Linked DNA regions of Candidatus Finniella inopinata. The protein of the gene in region 1 interacts with the protein of each later gene in a pairwise test. Links are inferred from orthologs where the notes say so. Each region holds a gene or a part of one and is shown in the gene's direction. Other genes may lie near its edges.

Evidence for each region.
Region 2: the proteins of EQU50_RS00545 (region 1) and dnaA interact in binary tests that used the Escherichia coli proteins (3 or more experiments, as listed by UniProt). The link is inferred for Candidatus Finniella inopinata from one-to-one orthologs.

The regions. Positions count from the first base shown.
Region 1 is NZ_SCFB01000001.1:101,474-104,797, reverse strand. What follows is about bases 239-3,231. They hold EQU50_RS00545 (replicative DNA helicase), read left to right. Parts: upstream 239-1,005; coding sequence 1,006-2,457; downstream 2,458-3,231. Other genes in these bases: EQU50_RS00550 (peptide deformylase), read left to right, coding at 419-1,009; map (type I methionyl aminopeptidase), read left to right, coding at 239-413. In the rest of the region: more of map, read left to right, coding at 1-238. UniProt on the Escherichia coli protein: The main replicative DNA helicase, it participates in initiation and elongation during chromosome replication. Travels ahead of the DNA replisome, separating dsDNA into templates for DNA synthesis.
Region 2 is NZ_SCFB01000006.1:131,266-134,517, forward strand. The notes cover bases 1-2,921. They hold dnaA (chromosomal replication initiator protein DnaA), read left to right. Parts: upstream 1-731; coding sequence 732-2,111; downstream 2,112-2,921. Other genes in these bases: EQU50_RS05595 (hypothetical protein), read left to right, coding at 192-707; EQU50_RS05605 (MFS transporter), read left to right, coding at 2,296-2,921. Also shown: more of EQU50_RS05605, read left to right, coding at 2,922-3,252. UniProt on the Escherichia coli protein: Plays an essential in the initiation and regulation of chromosomal replication. Binds in an ATP-dependent fashion to the origin of replication (oriC) to initiate formation of the DNA replication initiation complex once per cell cycle.

The DNA.
Region 1 (3,324 bases):
GTAAGATTGGGGTCCGGGCCGAAAAACTGATCAATGTGACTTATGAGGCCATGATGCGCGGCATTGAAGTTGTGAAGCCGGGCGCCACGTTAGGTGATGTGGGCCATGCGATTCAAAGCTTTGCTGAGCGTCAGGGCTTCTCCATCGTACGCGATTTTTGCGGGCATGGTGTTGGAAAAACGTTTCATATGACACCCACTGTGTTGCACTATGGCAAACCAGGTACAGGGTTGGAATTGCAAGAGGGGATGTTTTTCACGATTGAACCCATGATTAATGCCGGCAAACCCGGTGTGAAGGTTTTGGAAGACGGATGGACGGCCGTAACCAAGGATAAGTCTTTATCGGCCCAATTCGAACATAGCCTGGCCGTCACGTCCAATGGTTATGAAATTTTTACGGTTAGTGGTTAAAACATATGTCCGTTAAGCTGCCCCCTTATGTCGTGATTAACGATCCGAATTGTCCAAACAAAGAGGTTTTGGAAACCCCTGCCAAGGCCTTTACCTTTCCTCTGACAAAAGAAGATTTAGCAATAATCAAAATCTTAGAAGCGAAGTACGACGCAGAGGAAAACTGTTCTGGGCTGGCCGCCCCTCAAATTGGGTTCTCTAAGCAGGCAATTGTTTTCGCCCTTAGCGATGATCCAGATTTAAAAAAATGGCGCCCCGACATCAGCGATACGATGCCAAAGACCCTTTGGTTGAACCCCAGTTATGAACCTGTTGGGGATGATAAACACATCGACTATGAAGGGTGTTTTTCGGTAGCTGATGTGGCTGGTCCTGTGGCCCGTTATAAAACAATAAAATATGCGGCTTATTCAAAAGAGGGCACCAAAATTGAAGGCGTTGCTCATGGTTTCTTGGCGCGCGTTATGCAACATGAAATTGACCACATTCGGGGTATTTTGTACACACAGTATGTCCCGGATGGAAAATTGTTGCCCGTGGAAGAATATCGTCGCATGCGCGTAGAAGCTATGGAAAAAGGAATAGCCCCTTCATGACATCAACTGTCTTATCACTGGTTCCTCAACAAACTCAGCTGGCCCCCATCGCTGAAACGATTTTGCATAACGTCGAGGCCGAACAGGCTTTGTTGGGTGCTTTATTGTTGAACAATAATTCCTTGGAACATGTCAGTGATTTCTTGCGCCCCGACCATTTTTCCCACGCCGTTCATGGACAGATTTACGAATCCATTCAACGCCTGATCGATCGAGGGCAAATTGCCGACCCCATCACCTTAAAAGATATTTTTCACCAAAATGAACATTTGGCCACGGTTGGAGGAGCCAGCTATTTAATTGATTTAGCAAACTCGGTTGTGTCCATCATCAGTGCGGCTGATTATGGTCGCCTGATTTATGATTTATATTTAAGGCGCCAACTGATCAACCTAAGCCATGAAACCGTACAAGAGGTGCGCAATTTTGACATGGAAGCCACCGCTGTCCAGCATATTGAATCGGCGGAGAAGAAACTTTATGACCTAGCAACAACAGGTCAAGCAGGTGGAAATGCCATCAGCTTTCGAGAGGCCTTAACACAAGCCATTGAAACAGCCGAAATTGCTTACAAGCGCGACAGTCATATCGTGGGTGTCACCACAGGCTTCATTGATCTTGATAAATGGTTGGGTGGATTGCACCCTTCTGACTTGTTGATTTTGGCGGGACGACCTTCTATGGGAAAAACAGCCCTTGCCACCAACATTGCTTTTAATGCAGCCCTTTGTTTTGCCCAAAACAACCAGGACGGAACGCCCGTTGCCTTCTTCTCGTTAGAAATGTCTGCCGAACAACTAGCCACCCGTATTTTATCCAGCGAATCGAAAGTGTCTTCTGATAAAATCCGCCGCGGTGAAATACGCAGCGAAGATTTCCCAAAATTTGTTGAAATTAGCCGATCGATTCATAACACCCCTTTGTTTATTGACGACACGGCAGGGCTTAGCATTATGGCTTTACGCAATCGAGCCAGACGCCTTAAACGCCAACACAATATCGGGCTGATCGTCATCGACTATTTGCAATTATTGGAAAGCAGCAATAAACGAAGTGGTGACAACCGTGTTCAAGAAATTTCTGAAATTACCCGTTCTTTAAAGGGTATTGCCAAAGAATTAAATGTGCCCGTACTGGCCTTATCACAGCTTTCCCGTGCCGTTGAGCAGCGCGATGACAAACGTCCCCAGCTGTCTGATTTGCGTGAATCAGGGTCTATTGAGCAAGACGCTGATGTGGTCATGTTTGTCTATCGCGAGGAGTATTATGAAAGCCGCAAGCAACCACCAGAGGGAACCGAGAAGCATTTGGAATGGCAAAAACGTATGGATGGAGTTTACAACAAAGCCGAAGTCATTATCGCCAAGCAACGTCACGGCCCTATCGGTACCGTGAAATTATTCTTTGATGGTAAGTTGACACGCTTCGGTAATTTAGAGAATATGTAGGTACGTAAAGTTTGTTAGTTCCCGTAGCTCAGCCGGATAGAGCGCAAGATTCCTAATCTTGAGGCCGTGGGTTCGAATCCCGCCGGGGACGCCAATTTATATCGTAAGTTTTAAAAAACCATACCCAATTCAAATCATTTTTCGGCATTCCTCTCATCATCACGAGGAGCTATTGCTCCGTGGTGATCCATGTATTTTCCTGGATGGCCACGCCCCTAAAGGGGCTCGCCATGACGGGTAGAAATGGGGAAATGGTTTGAATTTGGTATATAGGGTTTCAATGTCAGGGAAAGTCGTTTATAAGCATAGCTAATAGCAGGTAGTACTGAACAGAGGAGTAACTTATGAGTATCCTTGGAAGTTTAAGCCGCGAACAAAAGGAAGCCGTTGGTCTTTTACAGATTGGCACCTTTCTCGAGTATTTTGACCTAATGCTGTATGTTCATATGGCTGTCTTGCTCAATGATATCTTCTTCCCCAAAACCGATCCCCACACAGCCGCTTTGATTGCTGCGTTTGCTTTTTGTTCAACGTATATTTTGAGACCATTCGGTGCAATTTTATTTGGATGGATAGGAGATAATATAGGTCGCAAAACCACCGTTATTTTGACAACCATGATGATGTCCTTAAGTTGCGTTATCATGGCTAATTTGCCAACCTATGAACAAATTGGGATTACCGCTGCTTTGATCGTAACGGTTTGCCGTATTATTCAAGGCCTGTCGTCTATGGGTGAGGTTATGGGCGCAAAAATTTATATCACCGAGATTACCAAGCCCCCAGAACAATATTCTGCGGTCCTTCTTATCACATTAGCCTCTTCTTGTGGTGCGATGACAGCCCTTGGTTTATCTTCTCTTGTTA
Region 2 (3,252 bases), on another replicon or contig:
TTGGATTATGATAATAGTCTTTCGAAGTTAATGTTTTGTTAATAAAAGGAGAATTATTAAATTATTAAAATTAAAATTAAAAACGATTTTTAAATATTGAAATGCGTTGAGAGATAGACATAAAATACCCTCTAGACGTTATGATGCGTTTATGCGAATACAAAATAGCTTATACTCAATTAGGTTTTTTAATGTCCCAATCAAAATCCCGCCTAGGTCCGGTCCTAGCCCTTCTTTGGGTGGCCTTTGTGCTTGTGGGTTGCGGCACGGATGCTATATTTTCTGCGTTTAAATCCCTAAGTAGCTTTAGTACTGCAAAAGTCTGGCTTGAAAAAGTTAAGTTCAAAGCTGCTGATAATGTGAATGACACATCACCTGTAACCATCCATATTATTATTGCTTATAACCCCGAACTTTTGAAAGAACTCATGAAAATGGATGCTGAAACGTATTTTCGTAAGCTTCCTCAACTTAAAAGCGACTATGCTGGCCAATATGATATTTTTGAATGGGATATCATTCGCGGCCAAAGGCTCGAGGCTCCCATCGTAGCCACCCGTGTATCGGGCGAGGGGGCTGTGGTTTTTGCCCGATATAGCAGTCCCGGCAATCATCGTGCTACCGTTGGTGAAGAACACGAAATCATTATTCAATTGGATAAGCTGGATTTCAAAGTGATTCCGGTTACTTCCAACTCAAATTCTTAAACCGCGTTCATTTAGGCTTTTTGCATGACAGTTTTATCGACCTTGCCAGATTCAACAGAATTACTGAAAATCCTGTGGAAAGAGGTTTCAGAAAAATTAATTCATGAGCTTGGAGAAACAGTTTTTAAAAGTTGGCTTCAGCCTTTAAATGTTGAAAATTTAGAAGATGGATGCCTGTATTTAACAGTACCTACACGTTTTGTTAAAGATTGGGTTTTGGCGAACTATGGTGAAAAATTATTGTATCACTGGAAAGCGGCCTTGCCTGAGGTCAAAAAGCTTGCCATCAAGGTCCAATCCGTCGCCTCTGAAGGCTTAAAGATTTCCCCGCAAGACAGGTTTTCAAGCCCAGAAGAAACACTGGATGAACAGCGCGAAGACGTAGGCGCCGCTCTTGACAGCCGGTTTACATTTGAAAATTTTGTGGTTGGTAAGCCCAATGAGTTTGCCTATGCTGCAGCCCTTCGTGTTGCCGAGTCAGATGCTCCCTTATTCAACCCCTTGTTCCTTTATGGGGGAGTTGGTCTAGGTAAAACCCACCTTATGCACGCCATCGCATGGCATATTAAAAAAGTTCACCCCCAACGCAAGGTCATTTATCTGTCGGCCGAAAAATTTATGTATCAGTTTATTCGGGCGCTTCGTTATAAAGACACCGTTTCTTTTAAAGAACAATTTCGAACAGTCGATGTCTTGATGATTGATGATGTGCAGTTTATCGGTGGCAAGGAAACCACACAGGAGGAATTCTTCCATACGTTTAATGCCTTGGTTGACAATAACCGCCAGGTGATCATGTCGGCAGACAAATCCCCCTCTGATCTTGAAAAAATGGAGGAGCGTTTAAAATCACGGCTGGCTTGGGGATTGGTCGCTGACATCCATCCCACCACCTATGAACTTCGGCTGGGCGTTCTGCAAGCAAAAGCAGAGAGCATGAAGGTAGACGTGCCTAAGGAAGTCATGGAATTTTTGGCTTTTAAAATTAGTTCCAACATTCGCGAATTAGAGGGGGCCTTAAACCGAATCGTGGCGCATGTAACTTTGGTAGGGCGCAACATCACCCTTGATACTACTCAAGATGTCTTACGAGATTTGTTACGGTCTAATGACCGGCGCCTATCTGTTGAAGATATCCAAAAACATGTTTGTGAGTTTTATAACGTCAAAATGTCGGATTTGCTATCAAGCCGCCGATTACAAAATATAGTGCGCCCTCGTCAAGTCGCCATGTATTTATCTAAAATATTAACATCAAAATCTTTACCGGAAATTGGACGAAAATTTAGTGGCCGCGATCATACAACTGTTTTGCATGCGGTGAAAAAAATTCAAGAAATTTCTGCCAAAGACGGGGAGTTTGCCAGCGACATAGACATCTTGCGTCGATCGCTGGAGAATTAAAACTGGACAAATACGGCCAAATTCAATACATATAGTTGGCATTGGGTGTACGTAATTATCATGTTTATTATAGACTATTTTGTATCGGAGAGTAGAAATGCAAAAACATAAGAATGCTAGACAAGTTTCTACAAGAAAGTCAAAATTGTTCTCGCTCAATTTTAAACTGACTAGGTAAGCGTTTATGGTGCCTTCTTATATTATTACCTCTATACCTCCCTTAGACTCCGCTGATAATCGTCCCGCCTACAAATACTGGCGGATACGAATCATGTATTCGATGATGATAGGGTACGCAGGGTTTTATTTGCTACGGCAAAATTTCACCATGGCTATCCCCTCTATGCAAAGTGAATTGGGATACAGTAAAACCCAGATTGGGCTCATTATCACCCTAGCTGCTATTGTTTATGGTTTGGGGAAAGGCCTTAGCGGTTTGTTAAGTGACCGCAGTAATGCGCGTTATTTCATGACCTTTGGTTTGTTGATGTCTGCGGTTATGAACTTCTTCATGGGCATGAGCTCTAGTCTGACTCTTTTCATGGTTCTGTGGACCCTTAATTCCATCTTCCAGTCAATGGGATGGCCACCGTGCGCCCGGTTGTTAACCCATTGGTTCAGCCCCAAGGAAATTGCCACCAAATGGGCATTATGGAATACCTCTCAACAAATTGGGGGGGGAATTGTGCTTATTTCCGCCCCGTTCTTAATTGAACATTTTGGCTGGCGGTATGTTTTTTATGTACCCAGTATTTTTTGTATTTTTTTGGCAGCATTTTTGTTCAATCGTCTGCGCGACACACCTGAATCATTAGGATTGCCGTCCATTGAATCCCATCACGGTCTTTCCAATGGTGTTGAGGATGAAGAAGATGAACGCCTGTCTATGCGCCAAATTATGTTTGATAAGGTTATGAAGAATAAGCTTGTCTGGTACGTTTGCTTTGCCAATTTCTTTTTATACATTGTGCGTATGGCCGTGTTTTATTGGGCGCCCACATTCTTGCGGGAATTCAAAGGCAGCTCTTTGTATATGGCGGGATGGCAGGCGGCCGCCTTTGACCTGACAGGGATGTTTGGGGGCCTTGTGGCGGGTTATCTGTCAGACAAAGTTTTTGAAGGCCACCGGGGCCAAGTAGGG